Regions from separate parts of the Aureimonas sp. AU20 genome, predicted to be linked through region 4. Evidence: predicted binding sites of a transcription regulator. Region 4 holds the regulator's gene; each other region holds the start of a gene.
The links. Region 4 encodes PhoB, which activates phosphate uptake and scavenging genes when phosphate is short. Its sites were predicted from a motif close to TGTCATNNANCTGTCAT; they were not measured.

Region 1: M673_RS06570 (1-acyl-sn-glycerol-3-phosphate acyltransferase) is a predicted target of PhoB. The motif match lies at 993-1,009, and genes of this name have one in related genera.
Region 2: M673_RS10045 (UDP-2,3-diacylglucosamine diphosphatase) is a predicted target of PhoB. The motif match lies at 1,243-1,259, and genes of this name have one in related genera.
Region 3: M673_RS03020 (DUF2794 domain-containing protein) is a predicted target of PhoB. The motif match lies at 1,005-1,021, and genes of this name have one in related genera.

Annotation. Positions count from the first base shown of each region.
Region 1 is NZ_CP006367.1:1,495,604-1,497,800, forward strand. It holds gene M673_RS06565 (aldehyde dehydrogenase family protein) at 1-52, shown strand, start outside; gene M673_RS06570 (1-acyl-sn-glycerol-3-phosphate acyltransferase) at 72-938, opposite strand; gene M673_RS06575 (LysR family transcriptional regulator) at 1,387-2,197, opposite strand, start outside.
Region 2 is NZ_CP006367.1:2,275,096-2,277,292, forward strand. It holds gene M673_RS10040 (NADP-dependent malic enzyme) at 1-1,024, opposite strand, end outside; gene M673_RS10045 (UDP-2,3-diacylglucosamine diphosphatase) at 1,310-2,143, shown strand.
Region 3 is NZ_CP006367.1:669,243-671,439, reverse strand. It holds gene M673_RS03025 (DUF1223 domain-containing protein) at 38-820, shown strand; gene M673_RS03020 (DUF2794 domain-containing protein) at 1,095-1,433, shown strand; gene M673_RS03015 (bifunctional diguanylate cyclase/phosphodiesterase) at 1,681-2,197, shown strand, end outside.
Region 4 is NZ_CP006367.1:3,412,436-3,414,632, reverse strand. It holds gene pstB (phosphate ABC transporter ATP-binding protein PstB) at 1-199, shown strand, start outside; gene phoU (phosphate signaling complex protein PhoU) at 270-992, shown strand; gene phoB (phosphate regulon transcriptional regulator PhoB) at 998-1,729, shown strand; gene M673_RS15555 (DUF3297 family protein) at 1,812-2,069, opposite strand.

The DNA of each region.
Region 1 (2,197 bases), 1.8 Mb from region 4:
CCTGGAGGAGTTCTTGGAGATCAAGGGTATCGTCGGCTACGAGGCGGCCTGACGAAGCGCGGCGCGCGCGGTCAGTCGCCCGCCTTTCGCCGGCGCGCCGTCAAGGCGGCGCGCAGCGAGGTGCGCCGGGGTTCTGGCCGTGGCGCCAGGCGAAAGACGGAGCGGCGGAGCGTGTCGGTAAGGGCGCGTCCCTCGACCTGATCCCGCGCGCGAATCGGCTCGCCGACGGTCAGCCGGATCGTGCGCCCGTAGAGGCGACGGAAGGCGCCGATGAGCAGGCCGTAGCGCAGGGTCTGCGACCACTTACTGACCAGATGGAACAGCGGCCCGTTCTGCCCGTGGACATGGACGGGCAGGACCGTCGCGCCGCCCATGCGCACCAGCCGGGCGGTGAACTGCTTCCAGGGCAGGTCCTCGGCGCGGCCGAAGACCCTGGCGGCGGTCGCGACGCCCCCGGCGGGGAAGACAAGGATGGTGACGCCCTCGCGCAGGAGCCGCATCGCCTCGCGCCGTGTCTGGAGATTGAGCGCCTGTGCTTCGCGCGTGTCCTCGAACGAGACGGGCAGGCCGCAGACCGCCATTTCCTCGATCCGCATCAGGTCGTTGCTGACGAGGATGCGGAAGGGCCGGCCGAGTTGCTCGGCCAGCGCCAGGAGCGCCACGCCGTCTCCGATGCCGAACGGATGGTTGGCGACGATCACCAGCGGCTCGCCGGGCGCGATGGCCGGCGGCCACGCGCCGGCGATGTCGAGCCGGATGCGCATCACCGAGAGCATGGACTGGAAGCGGGCCATGGGCCGAAGCCGCGCCCCTTCGCGCCAGAGCGCGTAGAGCCGGGCAAGCTTGCCCCGCCCCGCCGCCCGCTCCATCGACCGGATCACCACGCGCCGCAGGAGGGGATCGTGCGGGCGGGCATAACTCAACTCGGGAAACAGCATTGGCACGGGCGGGATGGTGGGAAGTGTAGGTTCCACGGAGTCTAAGGCCGTGCCCTGACGGTTGGATGACAGGCTCGGTCCGCGTGCGCCCTAGAGACCCTTGCCCGCTTCGACGAGGCGCGGACCGGCAGACCGGTGGATCAATGCGCGGAGCGCTGGCGCTGAACATTTTCCAAACGCAAGCGAACGCTCTCGGGTCGCCCTCGCGCATCTGATGTGCGGCATGAGCCGCGATGTCGGGCGCTGTGGCCTTCAAAAGGGGGCGAGAGATAAGACCATCACCTTTGCAGCGTGTTTGCGACCGCAGAGATCGTAAGCCTCGGCGATCGTCGGCCCCGGCGCCTGAAGGCAGAGCTGGCAAGCTCCACCGCGCTAAGGCAAGCGCACAGGCTTCGACGCCGAGCGCGAGTCCGGCATGTCATTCGCTCTAGCAAAAGGCCGCCCGCCGTCAGTCGAAAGGCAAGTCCCGGTCCCAGGGCGGGTTCGGGCCGAAGCGCGCGGCGAGAAAGTCGATCAGCGCGCGCACCTTGGCCGGCGGGCGGCGGTCCATGGCGTGGACGGCATGGACGCCCGGCATTTCCAGCGGCGGATGGTCGAGCGCGAGCGGCACGAGGCGGCCGGCCCGGATGTCGTCGCCCAGGAGAAAGCTCGGCTCGTAGACGATGCCCTGGCCGGCCAGCGCCGCGGCCACCAGCGCGTCGCCATTGTTGGCGCGAAGGGAACCGGACACGGCCACCTCCACCGATCCGTCCCGCCCGAACTGCCAGCGATGGGCGCCGAGCGCGGGAGACAGCGTATAGCCCAGGCACTCGTGACGGCCGAGATCGGCGACCCGGCGCGGCGTGCCGCGGGCCGTGAGGTAGGACGGCGCGGCCGCGACGAGGAGGCGGCAGGGCGCCAGCCGACGGGCGATCAAGGCTGGCGCTTGCAGGCGGCCGATGCGGATCGCGGCGTCCCAGCCTTCCTCCACCAGATCCACCACGCGGTCGTTGAGGCCGAGATCGACGGTGAGCGCGGGATGAAGGCGCGAGAAATCGGCAAGGATCGGCGCGATCTCCCGCACGCCGAAAGAAACGGGGGCGGCGAGGCGCAACGTGCCCGTCACCTCCAGCCGCTCGGCCGCAAGGCTCGCCTCCGCCTCGCCAAGCTCGCCGAGCAGCCGCTCGACCGTGTCGAGATAATGCCGGCCGGGCTCGGTGAGCGTCACCTTGCGCGTCGTGCGATGGAGGAGCTTGAGGCCCAGTCGGTCCTCCATGGCG
Region 2 (2,197 bases), 1.1 Mb from region 4:
CCAGCGCGCCGCGGAAGATGAAGGGAAAGCAGAGGACGTTGTTGACCTGGTTCGGGAAATCGGAGCGACCGGTGCAGATGATGGCGTCCGGACGCACCTCGCGGGCGAGGTCGGGCATGATCTCCGGCGTCGGATTGGCGAGCGCCATGATCAGCGGGCGATCGGCCATCTTCTTGAGGAGTTCGGGCTTCAACACGCCGGCGGCGGAAAGGCCGAGGAAGATGTCGGCGCCCTCGATCACGTCGGCCAGCGAGCGGGCCTCGGTCTCCTGCGCATAGACCGCCATCCAGCGGTCCATCCGGCCTTCGCGGCCCTTGTAGACCACGCCGTCCTTGTCGGTGCAGAAGATGTTCTCGACCTTCGCGCCGAGCGAGACGAGGAGGTTGAGGCAGGCGATGGCGGCCGCTCCCGCACCCGAGGTGACGATTTTCACGTCCTCGATGCGCTTGTCGCCGAGCAGCAGCGCGTTGCGCACCGCCGCCGAGACGATGATGGCCGTGCCGTGCTGGTCGTCATGGAAGACCGGGATGCCCATGCGGGCCCGCAGCCGTTCCTCGACCTCGAAACACTCCGGCGCCTTGATGTCTTCGAGGTTGATGCCGCCAAAGGTCGGCTCCAGCGCGGCCACGACATCGACGATCCGGTCGATCTCCTGCGCGTCGATCTCGATGTCGAAAACGTCAATATCGGCGAACTTCTTGAACAGGACGGCCTTGCCTTCCATCACCGGCTTGGAGGCGAGGGGGCCGATATTGCCAAGTCCCAGAACCGCCGTTCCGTTGGAGACGACGGCGACGAGATTGGCCCGGCTGGTGTAGTCGGCGGCGAGATTGGGATCTTCGGCGATGGCAAGGCAGGGAGCGGCGACGCCGGGGGAATAGGCGAGCGCCAAATCGCGCTGGTTGCCGAGGGGCTTGGTCGCCTGGATCGCGAGCTTACCGGGCTTGGGATGGCGGTGATAGAAGAGCGCCTGTTCGTTGAGGTCCGCGGCGGCGGCCTGCCGCTTGGTTTCTTCGGCGCTCATGCTCTCTCCAATCCTCAGGGGCGTTTCCGGCCGGGGCGAGGACCTGGCGGGCGACGCGATCAAAACCAGGACGCTCGCGGGTTTCCGGTCGACCCGGGGCCGCCGAAACGGCGCGAGAGGCGGGCCGGCGGGTGGGCTCGACCCAAGCGTTCGTCCTTTGGAATGCCTGTAGGACAAATGCGGCGCGGAGAGCAATCGCCAAGGCGCACGCCGCGCGGCGTCATACGGCTGCAACAGGGTTAAGGCACATTAAGCCGTATACGGTCGAAGCGACGGACGGCACCCATGGAACAGTGGACGAACACGCGGCATGTGCGGACCTTGTTCCTGTCCGACATCCATCTCGGCTCGCGCGCCGCGCAGGCCGATCTCCTGATCGATTTCCTGCGCTGCCACGACGCCGAGAAGATCTATCTCGTCGGCGACATCGTGGACGGGTGGCGCCTGAAACGCTCCTGGCACTGGCCCCAGTCGCACAACGACGTCGTCCAGAAGCTCCTGCGCAAGGCGCGCAAGGGCACCGAAATTATCTATGTGCCGGGCAATCACGACGATTTCCTGCGCGATTTCGTCGGTTCGCATTTCGGCGGCATCGAGGTTCGTCTGAACGACGTCCACGTCACCGCCAACGGCAAGCGCCTCCTAGTGATGCATGGCGACGAGTTCGACGTCGTGGTGCGCCATGCCAAGCTTATAGCCCATCTCGGTGACTGGGCCTACGACATGGCGATCGCCATCAACGTCGCCTTGAACTGGACCCGCCGTCGCCTCGGCTTCGGATACTGGTCCTTCTCCTCCTGGGCCAAGGGCCGCGTGAAGCGCGCCGTCAACTTCATCGGCGCTTTCGAGGAGGCCCTGTCCGGCGAGGCCAAGCGGCAGGATTGCGAAGGCGTGATCTGCGGCCATATCCACCACCCCAAGATCGGCGACATGGGCGACATGCTCTATGTCAACACGGGCGACTGGGTGGAAAGCTGCTCGGCCATCGTCGAGCGTCACGACGGCACGCTCGAACTCGTCCATTGGACGGCGGTCGAGAAGGTCGATCCCGCGACCGACCCGCGCGTCGGCCTGCGCTTCCTCAAAGGGCGCGAGCGCCTGCCCGAGGCGGCGGAATAGTCCGCCAGGGCCGTTTGCCCGCGCGGAAGCGGTTTGGTAGGGAGGGGCGGTTCA
Region 3 (2,197 bases), 1.0 Mb from region 4:
TTTCGGGCAGGCCCCGAAGCCGAGGAGACCCCGCCCCATGACCCCGCCGAGCCTTGCCGCCCTGGCCTTCGCCGCCGCCGCGCTTGTCAGCGCCCCCAGCGCGCGCGCGGACGAAAGCGGCGCCGAGGCGACGAGCCGGACGGTGCGCGGCATCGTGGAGCTCTTCACCAGCCAGGGCTGCGCCGAATGCCCCAAGGCCGACGCGGTTCTGGCGCGCCTTGCCGCGCGGCCGGACTACGTGGCGCTGGCCTATCACGTCGACTATTGGGACTATATCGGCTGGGAGGACCCGCTCGGCTCGCGCCGCAACGCCGAGCGGCAGAAGGGATACAGCAAGGCGATGCGGCTGGGCGGGCTTTCGACGCCCCAGGCCATCGTCAACGGACAGGCCGCGCTCGGCGGCGCGGACGAGGCGGCGATCGAGCGCGCCGTCGGCGCCGCGCCCTTGCCCGGCGCCGACGGCCAGCCCACCATCGAGATGCGCCTGTCCGGCGACACGCTGAGCCTTCGCGTCGCCGCCGGTCCGCAACCGGAAGGCGCCCGCCCCCCGGCGCTGATCCTTGCGACCTATGCCAAGACCACCAGCACGCAGGTCGCGCGCGGCGAGAACCAGGGCCGCCAGCTTCTCAACACCCATGCCGTGCGCGACTGGCGCGCGGTCGGGGTGATCGGCCCGGACGGGCGCCTGTCGGTGGACATGCCGCTTGGACTCCTGGCCGATCCCGACGCCGAGGCGGGCGGCTGCGTGGCGTTGATCCAGGCCATGGATAAGGACGACCGGCCGGGCCGCATCCTAGCGGCGGCGGCGCTGCGCTTCTGACGTTTCTTCGAGCGACTCTCCAATTGGAAAACATCCCTTTTCACAAGAAGATAGCGCCAGCTTCCTAGACCCGGGGCCTGAATCGCCCTCGGACGCGGCTGCGCACAAGCCACGCCCGGCGCGCCGCAAGCCTTGCCCCGGCATGGCGGTCCCGTTGCAACGCCCTTCGCCCGGTCCCATTTCCATGACAGGATGATGAAGCGCCGCGCCTCCCCCGCGCCGCGCCTCGGAGGGACAGCGATTGACCGAACCTGCAGCCGAACGCTCCGCCTCGCTGATCAATCTGGCGGAGGTGCGCAGCGCCAACAGCCTGCCGATCGTCAGCTTCGACCGCCACGAACTGGGAGAGATCCTTCGCATCTACGGGCGCATGGTGGCGGCCGGGGAATGGCGGGACTATGCGATCGACACGCTGCGCGATCGCGCCGTGTTCTCGATCTTCCGCCGCGCCTCGGAAATGCCGCTCTTCCGCATCGAGAAGGACCCCAAGCTCGCGCGGCGCCAGGGCGCCTACAGCGTGCATGCCGCCGGCGGCCTCGTCATGAAGCGCGGCCACGAGCTGTCGCAGGTGCTGCGCGTCTTCGATAAGGCGTTGAAGCTCACGGAAAGCTGAAGACACGTCTCGTCGGCGGGCCGGTTCGGCCAGGATGGTCGCGCGCCGGCCCGGCCGGGGAGCGGCGCGATGTCGCTGGCCATGCCGGCCAATGGTCCGGGAGCCCGAACCCGCAGTGAAATCGGGGTTTCGGCGGCGCGCCTGTCATCCCGGCCCACAAGGCCGGCTCTCCCGAGGGTGAGATTCAACGCTTCTTCACCATCCGGATTGAGGCTGTGGATACCGTTGGTCCCCTATGGCTTTCGGTATGGCAGCCTTCACCCTTCTCGCATCGCAGCATTCCCTCGGATTCGTCCTGACGGCCGCCGCCATCTGCGTGGTGGCGGGTTGGCTTCTGGCGGTGCTTCTGGATGCGGCCGAGGCGGGCGAAGGTGCGGTTCGCCGCCGCTGGCAATGGGCCGTGGCGACCGTGGCCGGGCTCGGCGTCTGGACCACGCATTTCATCGCCATGCTCGGCTACCGCGCCGATCTGCTGCTCAGCTACAACGGGTCGGAAACGGCCCTGTCGGCGCTCATTTCGGTTCTCGCCGTGGGCGTGCCGCTGGCGCTTTCGGTCTCCTTTTCGTCGCTCCGCGCGCGGGTTCTCCTCGGCGCGCTCGGGGGCTTGGGCATCGGCGCCATGCACTATGCCGGCATGTCCGCGATCGAAGGCTGCTCGCAGGCGATCGCGGGACCCGTGGTGGTGCTCGCCTACGGCATGGGCGGCCTGTGCCTTGCGACGGCTCGCGGCCTGCCCCGCGCGATGCGTCATCCCGCCCTGGTCT
Region 4 (2,197 bases):
CGAGGAACTGATCGACGAGCTGAAGCAGAACTTCACCATCGTCATCGTCACCCACTCGATGCAGCAGGCGGCCCGCGTCTCGCAGCGCACGGCGATGTTCCACCTCGGCAAGATCGTCGAGGTCGGTTCCACGGAAAAGATGTTCCAGAACCCCGACGACAAGCGCACGCAGGACTACATCACCGGCCGCTTCGGCTGACCTCGCTCCCGGCTCCCGCAGCCTTATCGGGCCGGGAGTCGTTCTCCGCGAAACAGGGAGAGTTCGTTTCATGGAACATCACATCGTCTCGTCCTACGACGACGAACTGAAATTCATCCTTCGTCGCATTTCCGAAATGGGCGGCCAGGCCGAGCGCATGGTCGAGCAGGCGGTCTCCGCCCTGATCCGCTCCGATTGGGGTCTGGCGCAGTCCGTCGTTGCCGACGACATCCTTCTCGACACGCTGCAGCGCGAAGTGGACGAACGCGCGGTCCTCACGATCGGCAAGCGCCAGCCGATGGCGCACGACCTGCGCGAGATCGTCGGCGCCATCCGCATCTCCAACGATCTCGAGCGCATCGGCGATCTCGGCAAGAACATCGCCAAGCGCGTGATCGCGGTGACCGACCACAAGCAGCCGGTGCAGCTGGTGCGCGGCATCGAGCACATGTCGGAACTGGCGCTGGGCCAGCTGAAGAACGTGCTCGACGTCTATGCCACGCGCGACGACGTGCGGGCACTGGAAATCCGCGCCCAGGACGCCGAGATCGACGCGCTCTACACCTCGCTCTTCCGCGAACTCCTGACCTACATGATGGAAGATCCGCGCAACATCACGGCCTGCACGCATCTTCTCTTCTCGGCCAAGAACATCGAGCGCATCGGCGACCACGCGACCAACATCGCCGAGACGGTCTACTACATCAAGACCGGCAAACAGATGGAGGTCGAGCGGCCCAAGAGCGACTCGACGCCCTCGATCGCCTCGCCCTCTTCCGGCCTGAACGGGTAAGTCGCATGGGCGCCCGGATCACCGTCGTCGAGGACGAGGAGGCGCTGGGCGTCCTCCTTCGCTACAATCTTGAGGCCGAGGGTTACGACGTCGACGTGATCGCGCGTGGCGACGAGGCCGACCTGCGGCTGAAAGAGGGCGTGCCCGACCTTCTTCTGCTGGACTGGATGCTGCCCGGCCTGTCCGGCGTCGAGCTTTGCCGGCGCCTGCGCACGCGGCCCGAGACCGAACGCCTGCCGATCATCATGCTGACGGCGCGCGGCGAGGAAAGCGAGCGGGTGCGCGGCCTTTCGGTCGGGGCGGACGACTATGTCGTGAAGCCCTTCTCGACTCCCGAGCTCATGGCCCGCGTGCGCGCCATGCTGCGTCGGGTGAAGCCCGAGCGCATCTCCAGCCAGCTCGTGGCGGGCGATCTCGACCTCGACCGCGAGACGCATCGCGTGCGCCGCGCCGGCCGCGAGGTCAAGCTCGGACCCACCGAGTTCCGCCTCCTGGAGTTCCTCATGCAGTCGCCCGGCCGCGTCTTCTCGCGCGAGCAACTGTTGGACGGCGTCTGGGGTCGCGACATCTATGTCGACGAGCGCACCGTGGACGTCCATGTCGGGCGTCTGCGCAAGGCCATCAACCGGGGCCGCCAGCGCGACCCGATCCGCACCGTGCGCGGGGCGGGCTATTCGCTGGACGAGAACTTCACCGCCGCCGCGCGGCCCGTGCAGCAACGGGCCGAGGCGAGCTGAGGCTCAGCCGTCCTTCCAAAACGAAAACGCCGCGAGAGCCAAACGGCTGCTCGCGGCGTTTTCGTTTGGCGGACGAGGGCGATCAGCCCTCGGCGCTCTCGTCCTTCAGATAGGGCTCGACCGTGCCCTTCAGCTTCATCAAGAGCGGCTTGCCCTGGCGGTCCTTGGCCTTGCCGGCGGCCACGCGCACCCAGCCTTCGCTGACGCAATATTCCTCGACATTGGTCTTCTCGTTACCGTTGAAGCGGATGCCGATGCCGCGCGCCAGCAGCGCCTCGTCATGGAACGGGCTGTCCGGGTCGATCGCCAGACGGTCGGGAAGGGCGGGGGTATCGGTCATGTCATAGCCTTTTCGAAAGGGGCCTCGCGCGCCGGCCGGACCGGCGCCCAGATCAGAAAGCGTCTTCCGCTCGCATGGCCTGCCTCATAACGCAGGACAGGCGCGAGCGGGAGACGCTTTCTGGCAGG